3 regions of the Alteromonas sp. P256 genome follow, and region 2 is predicted to be linked to each of the others. Evidence: predicted binding sites of a transcription regulator. Region 2 holds the regulator's gene; each other region holds the start of a gene.
What was found. The regulator sigma-54, encoded in region 2, starts transcription at its own class of promoters, with help from an activator protein. The targets are predictions, from matches to a motif close to GTTGGCACGNNNNTNGNNT.

Region 1 (3,168 bases), on a different contig from region 2:
TGGCTTGCCTGTTGCGCTTTACTATTGTAACTGTTGTTACTCTTGCTTTTTGCACTTGCTTTTTTTTCAGTTAGTTATCTCGATGAGCATTTGCCTGGTGCAGCTTCATATTGTAGTCAGTTGACGCTAATTGACATTAAAATTAAGAAAAAAACGCATGAGAGTGAAATTCATCATGCGCTTTATTACACGTCACCTGTTACTTATACAGGTAAACCACAAAACTATAGGCCAAGGCTATTATCTAAAACCTCAGCCTACAACTTAAACCTAAAGACCGGCTTTAGGGTTTGGCCCATATTCATTATCATCATGGCTGTCTTGCGCTAAGAGAATAATCAAAATAATTGTGCCAATTATCGGAATTAGATTGAGTAGTTGCCACCAACCTGAGCGGCCAGTGTCATGTAAACGCCTTGCGCCTGCACTTAATGAGGGGATTAATAATGCAAGGGCGTAAATCATCGTTATAAATTCAGTGCCAAGGAAGTATCCAACGGCTGAACACACAACGTAAAAAATAATGTAGAACAGATAAAACATCCAGTATTCTGTGCGCCGCGCACGGCCTGTAAAATCAGCATAGTGTTTAAGTGCTTTTGTAAAATAGTCCATTAAATGGAACTCCTTCTTTTCTAATGATGTTTGGTTTTGGCAATCGGCGCTGAATTATCTCAGACTAGCCGTATAGCTCTATATGAGTATTGTTTTTAATTTTTGTTTTTTTGCACCATGTTTTTGACTGCAAATAATATTTCTAAGCAGAGGGTATTAAGCCTTGGGAGTGTTTTTTGATTTGCATATAAATCAGTTTTATATAAACAAAGCACACACTTTCCATTGTTCGCAAGATCTCTGCTTCAAAATTTACCCTACAACTTTTTTTGCCAGTGGTCACTGTAAAGTTAATGGCAATTCCACCTTGTGTAATTACTCGCATTACGTTCAAGGTCGGTAGAAATGAGTAAAAAAAGAAAATCGGTTGGGAAAAATATTAGAAAAGTAAAAGATAGGGAAAGGGAAATGATTAAGACAGGGAGAAATAGAAAACAAAAAAGGAAGGCCAAATTAACCTTCCTTTATCTTCCTACTGGTATCGTTTACCTGCAGGGCTATTGGTTGCCGGTAGAGCTATTGGGCTAGTTCGCCGCTGCCTGATTCTAAATGCGCTCTTACGAACCACTGGAACTGCTCTAACTCAGCGAGTTGCCCCGTGATCATATCTTCCGACACTGGGTCTAAGTCGTCTAAGCCTTCAATCGCGTCGCGGTGATCGCCATTTACGCCGTCATACACTGCATCTAGTGCTTTTAAATGGTCGGTCACTAAGCCTTTGCCTAATTCATAATCATTCCACGAACGACCCTCTACAATGGCTTTTGGTGTGCCTTTCGGTACGCCGCCTAGCGTGGCAATTCGTTCTGCAATGGTATCAGTCATTTCGCGCACTGCATCAACTTGTGGGTCTAGCATTTCGTGCACACCAATGAAGTTTGGACCTACTACATTCCAGTGAATGTGCTTCAGTGTAAGCTGCAGATCAAGTAGCGCCACCAAACGTTGCTCTAACGTTTTGATAGTACTTGCTGCAGTATCGTTATCCATACCTGGTGCAGTAAATTTAATATCGTTGTTACTCATAATAATAAACTCCTTATTATCGCTTCAGTAAATAGGTGTTGATAATACTTATCGATTCTTTTGCCCTTCAAAGGTTATGTTGAAACAACATAGATTATCGAACCAGTTGTTTACGATGTTGCAACCGGTATGCCGACTTGTACTAAAATTATAAGTTACTAATTTAATTGAATAAATTTGTAAAGGTTAATTTTTCTTTATTTTTCAATGTGATAGGTTTGTCTAAAAGGTGCGAAAAAGATGCTCGAAATATGAGTAGGCGTGTAAAAAATTCAGTATTCTCTATATGGTAAGGCGAACATTAAGTAGAAAAGCCGGCTAACTCGCCACAAAGTTCGCGAGGGTAGAGAAATTCGAAAAATTTATGACGACAGGGTAAATGAAGCCATATGTGCTTAGTCTATATGTATAGCATTCTAATGTATGGCGGCCACTCGTATGGTAGTAGGCGAGTGCCCTATATTAGTAAAGCTTACTGCCCCAGCCCAGCTTTTTACGCAATACGTTAAAGTAGCTATAGCCCTTAGGGTGGACTAAGTGAAGTTTATCGATGCTTTTGTTTATGCGAATTTCATCGCCAGGTAAAACAGGCAATACAATGTGGCTGTCGCAGCTTACTTGCAACGAGTCACTATTTACTTTTGACACTTTCATCGATACCTGGCTGTCGGCATCTACCACAATAGGTCTGCTACTTAGAGTATGCGGAAACATGGGGACTAAAGTTAGCGCATCCAGTTTTGGCATAATGATGGGCCCGCCTGCGGAGAGCGAATAAGCGGTTGAGCCCGTTGGCGTTGCTACAATCAGTCCATCACTGCGTTGGCTAAACACAAACTGTTCGTCTATATAAATTTCGAACTCCATCATGTGCGCCACTTTTCCATGGTGGAGTACGACTTCATTGACCGCTGAGCTATTACTTTTTAACTTCTCGTGACGGTAAACGCCCACTTCCAGTAAAAAGCGCTTTTCAACGAAACACTCGCCGTTAAAGATGTAGTCAAGTTGCTGAATGATATCGTCAGGATGAATGTCGGTGAGAAAACCTAGGTTACCTCTATTCACACCCACAACATGGATATCGAAACGGGCAAGCACGCGAGCGGCACCAAGCATGCTGCCATCTCCACCAACGACAACGGCTAGATCAGCTTCTTTACCGATAGCGACGAGGTCGCAGCTTCTAATGTTGTCGGTTTCAAGCTCTTGAGCAATACTTTCCTCTACCAATACCTCGCATCCTTTGGCGAGTAAATAATCGGCAAGTAAATTTAAGCTGTCGTGAGTGGCCTCGTGCTGAGGTTTTCCAATTAAAGCAACGGTTTGGTAGGGCATGGAACGCTAATGTCCTCTCATTTCCAATGATTTGGACATTAGCACAAGTGTTTTGTAAAAGGGAAGTTTTACCTTGCGGTCCAGCCACCATCTAGGGTTATTGCTTGGCCTGTGATGTTTTTGGCGCTGTTTGTCATTAAAAATGCGGCAGTTTCGGCTAGTTCTTGAACTTCAATAAACTGCTTCTTC
Region 2 (3,168 bases):
GAGGCTGACGAAGTTGAAGTTATTGCCTCACAAGGAAGCGGCCGCGAGATTTTTGTTGCTCGTGGAAACCCGGCCAGCTATTCGCAAGAACTTGAAGACGGTAACCCTGTATCTGCAAGGGCGAACGAGATACGGTATGAAGTGGCTAAGCGCACTATTTCTCTTACCGGAAACGCAGAACTTAAACAGGATACAAGCCAAGTTAAAGGCAACAGCATTACCTTTGATATGATCACCGAACAACTGCTAGCCACAGGTGGTGCTGATGATGCTAGTGGACGCGTTACTACCGTATTTACGCCTGAGTCTATTCGCAAAGCGAACGACGAGACCAGCGAAAATGATAACGGTAACGATAATGACGGTAGCAATGGTGACGGCAACAACGACGGCAAAAGCGAGCAGTAACGATGGCAACTCTTAGTGCAAAGAACCTTGCTAAGGCATACAAATCACGACAGGTAGTGATTGATGTTAGCCTGTCAGTCTCTACCGGGCAAATTGTTGGGTTGTTGGGGCCTAACGGCGCCGGCAAAACCACAACCTTTTACATGATTGTAGGGTTGGTTCCCTCAGATAAAGGCCAAATATCTATTGATGATAATGAATTAACTCATCAGCCTATGCATGAGCGTGCAAGAGGCGGTATTGGCTATTTACCACAAGAAGCGTCCATTTTTCGAAAGCTCACTGTGCATGAAAATATTATGGCGATTTTACAAACCAGAAAGGATTTAAATTCACAGCAGCAGGAAGAAGAAGCCGATGCGCTACTTGATGAATTTAATATCAACCATATACGTAATAGTATGGGCATGAGTCTTTCCGGTGGAGAACGTCGCCGAGTAGAAATAGCACGAGCATTAGCAGCAAAACCTGAATTTATTTTGCTTGATGAACCTTTTGCTGGTGTTGATCCCATATCAGTTAATGATATAAAGAAGATAATACAGCACTTGCGCGACAGAGGGTTGGGTATACTCATTACCGACCACAACGTTCGAGAAACATTGGATGTCTGTGAAAAGGCGTACATCGTAAGTCATGGTGAACTTATTGCGCAAGGAACGGCGGAACAGGTTTTAAGTAATCAAAAAGTAAGGGATGTATACCTAGGCGAACAATTCAGGCTATAGTTATTGTGTGTAACCTAATTGTCATTTTTCATAAGCGCTCAGGTATATTCACTCAAGAGCATTAAAATAAGATATAGATGAAACCATCTTTACAGTTAAAATTTAGTCAACAACTAACGATGACTCCACAGTTGCAGCAGGCAATCAAGCTGCTGCAGCTGTCTACACTCGATCTTCAACAGGAGATTCAGGAGGCCCTCGACTCAAACCCTCTGTTAGAAGTAGAAGAAGGTAATGACGAGCCTCAGGCAGAAAAAAACAATATGGATAATGACGATAGCCAAATCGAAGCTACCGCGTCAGCGTCCAGCGACACACTAGAGTCGGGTGATGCTTTAGAAAAGAACGACTTACCCGATGAACTGCCAATTGATAGCACCTGGGACGAATATTACTCAGCCTCTTCAGCGCCTGCGCCTGGCCCGTCAAATAACGATGATGACCACGTTTTCCAAGGCGAAACCACTGACGACATTCAAACTCATCTGCTTTGGCAGATGCGTTTAACTCCTTTTTCTGATATCGACAGAGCTATCGCTGTTGCCATTATCGACTCGATTGACGAGTCCGGTTATTTAACCGCTACGCTAGATGAGATATTAGAAGCGGTAAATTTTGAAGATATCGAAACAGAAAATGTTGAAGAAGAAATCGAATTAGATGAAGTTGAGTGTGTACTGAAACGCATTCAAATGTTTGACCCTATCGGTTCTGGCTCTCGCTCTCCGCAAGAGTGTTTAATGGTGCAGCTGCGCCAGTTTGCTGACGACACGCCTTGGTTAGATGAAGCGAGAAGACTCATTGAGGACTATTCTGACCTGCTCAGTAGCAAAGATTATAGAACCCTTATGCGCAAGAGCCGCTTGAAGGAAGATGAACTGCGCGAGGCAATGCGTTTACTTCAAACCTTGAATCCTCGCCCAGGTAGTGCTTTAGTTACTAAAGAGCCTGAGTATGTTATTCCAGATGTATCGGTGGCGAAGAAAAACGGTCGCTGGACTGTTGAACTCAACCCCGACAGCTTGCCTAAGCTAGGTGTAAATCAGCAATACGCAGCAATGAGTCGAAAGGCGAAGAACAGCAGTGACTCTCAGTTTATTCGTTCTCATATGCAAGAAGCTAAATGGTTTATAAAGAGTTTAGAGTCTAGAAACGATACTTTAATGAAAGTAGCTAACTGTATCGTTCAGCAGCAAATGGGATTTTTTGAGCACGGACCAGAAATGATGAAACCAATGGTGCTCAATGATGTCGCAGAAATGGTGGATATGCACGAATCCACAATATCGCGAGTAACGACTCAGAAGTATATGCATACGCCGCGCGGTATTTACGAATTGAAGTATTTCTTTTCTAGTCATGTAGCAACCGAGTCTGGCGGCGAGTGTTCGTCAACGGCTATTCGTGCGTTAATAAAGAAATTGGTAGCAGCAGAAACGCCAAGCAAACCATTAAGCGATAGCAAAATTGCTTTATTGTTGGCAGAGCAAGGCATAAAAGTCGCTCGGCGGACAATAGCAAAATACCGGGAGTCTTTATCGATACCCCCGTCTAACCAACGCAAAAGCCTTATCTAAAGGCGTTATATTAAAAAGGAAGACGAAATATGCAAATCAACCTAACTGGTCATCATGTGGAAATCACCGATTCTTTGCGTAATTATGTCGATACGAAGTTTAGTAAACTTGAGCGTCACTTTGATCACATTTCTAATGTGCATGTCATCCTGAACGTAGAAAAAATAAATCAAAAAGCAGAAGCTACGATGCACTTAAGTGGTGCCGAAGTATTTGCATCCTCAGAAAATACCGATATGTATGCAGCGATTGACAGCATGGTCGATAAACTCGACAGGCAGGTGATCAAGCATAAGGAAAAACTGAAAAAGCATTAATAGATAATTAAGTATGGATATTAAAGCCATCGTAAGCCTGGACCGCACCGAGTGTGCGGTTCAGTGCAATAGCAAGAAGCGAATATTAGAGATCATTTCCGATATTGCTGCCCAAGACAATACCGACATTGACCAAGT
Region 3 (3,168 bases), 290 kb from region 2:
GCGTGACATCAAAGCCTACGCCACCTTGCAACAGTCGGCGAATATTGAGTATTTCTTCTTGTTTGCGAGGTGATGGCGTCATGGTACCGTCTTCACCCGCTACTTGTGTGTAGTTTATCGCCACAGAAACGCTTAACCTGCGGATTACGCCCGATTGTTTTTTAGTGTGGCTGATTGTGGTGTCCAGTTCATAGTTACGCGTGGATTCTTTTGCCGTGCGCCCTGGCATAGTTTGGCTTGCCGCACCGGTCGCATTTTCTGGAATGTTAGAGTCTAGCGGGGGCTGATTGGAGAGCGCACCTGGAATACCGCCTACACCGCCGCCAACGCTATTTTCCTCTACAATCATCTCACTTCGTACTGCAGGTAAATCTGGATTGTAGCTACGCTGGGTTTGCTCCATCGCAGTAAAATCCATCGATACATCTGCTTGAGCAGTATAATTACCAATGCCCAATACCGGGATAAGTATGGCATCGATTTTTTCTAAATATTCTTGCTCACGTTGGCGCTCAATTTCATACTCTTTTCGAGCCCGTGCACTCAATGAGTCTTGCGAGCCCGAATTGAGTAATCTGCCATTGCTGTCGGTGACTGTTACCTTTGATGGGTCGAGATTTTGTACTGCTGATGCAACAATATCCACTACTGCGTCAACTTCCTCACCAGTAATGACTGAGCCTCGCTTAGCAGTTAATACTACCGTGGCCGACGCTTTTTTCTCTCTTCGCGCGAACACATTTTCTTTTGGCATAGCCAGCAAAACACGCACTTTTTTAATGCTCGACATATCCTGAATGGTTGATGCAATCTGCTGCTCTCTAGCATGCTTTAGACGCTCCATTTCAACCCGCTGGCTCACACCAAATCCCATGTCCTGCATGATAATGTCTGTGCCGGTATCAGTAGGATTGTTTAGGCCTTGTCGCGTCATGCCGAGGCGGATGGTTTGAAACTCATCGGTTCTAACGTATACCGTGTTACCTTCCAACTTATAATCAATTTGGTTAGCGTCCATGTAATCAAGGGTTTCGATTAACTCTTGAGTTTCCATTTTGGCTAACGGCCGATAATCTGCCTCTTGTGACCAAATAAGAATAAAAACAGCGATGGCTACACAGATAACTAACACAACGACCAATGCCATTTGACGCATCATGTCGGCGCTGCCTAGGGTGTCCATAAAGCCTGATTTATTTTCCGGCTCATTATCCATTCCATTCCCTTGGTCGGGGACAGATAAATTTGTGCCTGTTGCCTCAGCCATAACTTACTCCACCTACACCGGCATATTCATGATTGTTTTGTATGCTTCAAGTACTTTATTGCGTACCTGAACCGTTGCCTCAAACGCAATACCCGACTTCTCTTTTGCCAGCATGACCTCGGCAAGGCTAAGGTTCGGATCGCCCATTTCAAAGCGCTGTGTCATGTTTTTAGATTCTAGCTGCATGCTATTCACACCATCGACAGCGTGCTTAAGCATAGTGGAAAAATCACTTGCAGAGGTGTTTATCTCGTTAGTAGGTTGTAGCCCATTTGAGGGTTGTAGCTCGTTAACAGGAAGACGAGTCTGCCCAATCATACTTTGCATTTCTTGGTACAAGCTGTTGGCTTTAACGTCCATAACCACTCCTAAGTATCGATGAATTGTGACGGCTATCGGTCACATTTTTATTATATAAGGAAGGTTTTGCAAAGGGCTTGCCAAGTTTTTAATCCATTAAAAATCAACAAGTTGAGACAGTAAAAGCCAGAGAGCCAAAATAATGACGTAAAGTGGAAAAGCGTATTAATTACCGGCAACAAAAAACCGCCACCAACAATACGATTAATGGCGACGGCATCTCTTGTATGAAATATTTTGTGTGAAATATCTTGTGTGAAAAGGCTTTTATAAAAAAGCTTACGCAATACTAAGCTGGCACTTCGATACCATCATCGCGCATGCGAGCCAATTTATAGCGGAGTGTACGAGGACTGATGCCCAGCTTCTCTGCTACGTCTTTTCGTTTGCCATTACACGACGCTAATGTATCCAGAATAATTTGGTGCTCTTGATACCGCAACTCTGAGCCAAGATGACTATCTTCGTTCGCTTCTGGCGTAATAGTCGTATCCGCAGCAAGAGATACGCTTTCATCTATCATTAAATCGCTAGAATCTATCTCACCGTCTTCACATAAGATAAGCGCTCGCTGCACAACGTTCTCAAGCTCACGGACATTTCCTGGCCATTGATATTGAGATAGTTTACTGCGCCCTGCCGCACTCAACCTAATGTTGGCCAGCCCTTGCTGGCTTGCGTGGCGGGTAATAAGATGCTCAGCCAACGGTACAATATCACCGGGACGCTCAGATAGCGGACGCCATTCAATGGGAAAAACATTTAGTCGGTAGTATAAATCTTCTCTGAATTCGCCATTATCAACAGCCTTACGTAGGTCTCGGTTACTCGTTGCAATAACTCTCACATTCAGTTTTACTGTTTTTCGTGCACCCAGTCTTTCCACTTCGCGCTCTTGCAAAACCCGTAGCAGCTTAGCTTGAAGCGCTAGGTCCATCTCTGTAATTTCATCGAGTAGCAAGGTGCCATCTTGCGCTTGCTCAAACTTGCCAGGACATGCTTGAACCGCGCCAGTAAATGCACCTTTTTCATAGCCAAATAAGGTGGCCTCTAGCATGTTTTCTGGAATAGCCGCGCAATTAATGGCCACAAATGGCGATTCACTGCGATTTGATTGGTCGTGTATATAACGAGAAATAACTTCTTTACCCGAGCCACTTGGTCCTAACACCATGACGGTTGCTTCTGATTTTGCCACTTTGCGAGAAAGCTCTAATAGCTTGATACTCGATGGGTCGGCAACGATTGGCGTTCGCGACTCTATTTTTTGCGCAGGCGCATATCGGCCTACTAGGTTTAACAACACCTCTGGTGCAAATGGCTTTGATAAGTAATCAGTTGCACCGTCTCGCATGGCTTGCACTGCATCATCAATGGTTGCGTAGGCTGTCATCAACAGTACCGGCATGCTTGGGTATTTAGCTTTAATGCTTTTTAGCAGAGTAAGCCCACTCATTTCACCCATTTGAATATCGCTCACCACCAGATCTATCTTTTTGGCCGACAGGATCATAAGAGCTGACTCAGCGCAATCTGCATCA

Region 1: dps (DNA starvation/stationary phase protection protein Dps) is a predicted target of sigma-54. The motif match lies at 1,760-1,778, and genes of this name have one in related genera.
Region 3: fliE (flagellar hook-basal body complex protein FliE) is a predicted target of sigma-54. The motif match lies at 1,694-1,712, and genes of this name have one in related genera.

The regions. Positions count from the first base shown of each region.
Region 1 covers NZ_JAZETM010000002.1:122,048-125,215, forward strand. Annotated here, with positions in the region: gene V7R39_RS03860 (DUF805 domain-containing protein) at 271-615, opposite strand; gene V7R39_RS03865 (hypothetical protein) at 961-1,143, shown strand; gene dps (DNA starvation/stationary phase protection protein Dps) at 1,132-1,641, opposite strand; gene nadK (NAD(+) kinase) at 2,104-2,979, opposite strand; gene V7R39_RS03880 (3-hydroxybutyrate dehydrogenase) at 3,048-3,168, opposite strand, start outside.
Region 2 covers NZ_JAZETM010000001.1:551,689-554,856, forward strand. Annotated here, with positions in the region: gene lptA (lipopolysaccharide transport periplasmic protein LptA) at 1-408, shown strand, start outside; gene lptB (LPS export ABC transporter ATP-binding protein) at 411-1,136, shown strand; gene V7R39_RS02420 (RNA polymerase factor sigma-54) at 1,214-2,713, shown strand; gene hpf (ribosome hibernation promoting factor) at 2,743-3,030, shown strand; gene ptsN (PTS IIA-like nitrogen regulatory protein PtsN) at 3,044-3,168, shown strand, end outside.
Region 3 covers NZ_JAZETM010000001.1:260,219-263,386, forward strand. Annotated here, with positions in the region: gene fliF (flagellar basal-body MS-ring/collar protein FliF) at 1-1,267, opposite strand, end outside; gene fliE (flagellar hook-basal body complex protein FliE) at 1,280-1,627, opposite strand; gene V7R39_RS01145 (sigma-54-dependent transcriptional regulator) at 1,917-3,168, opposite strand, start outside.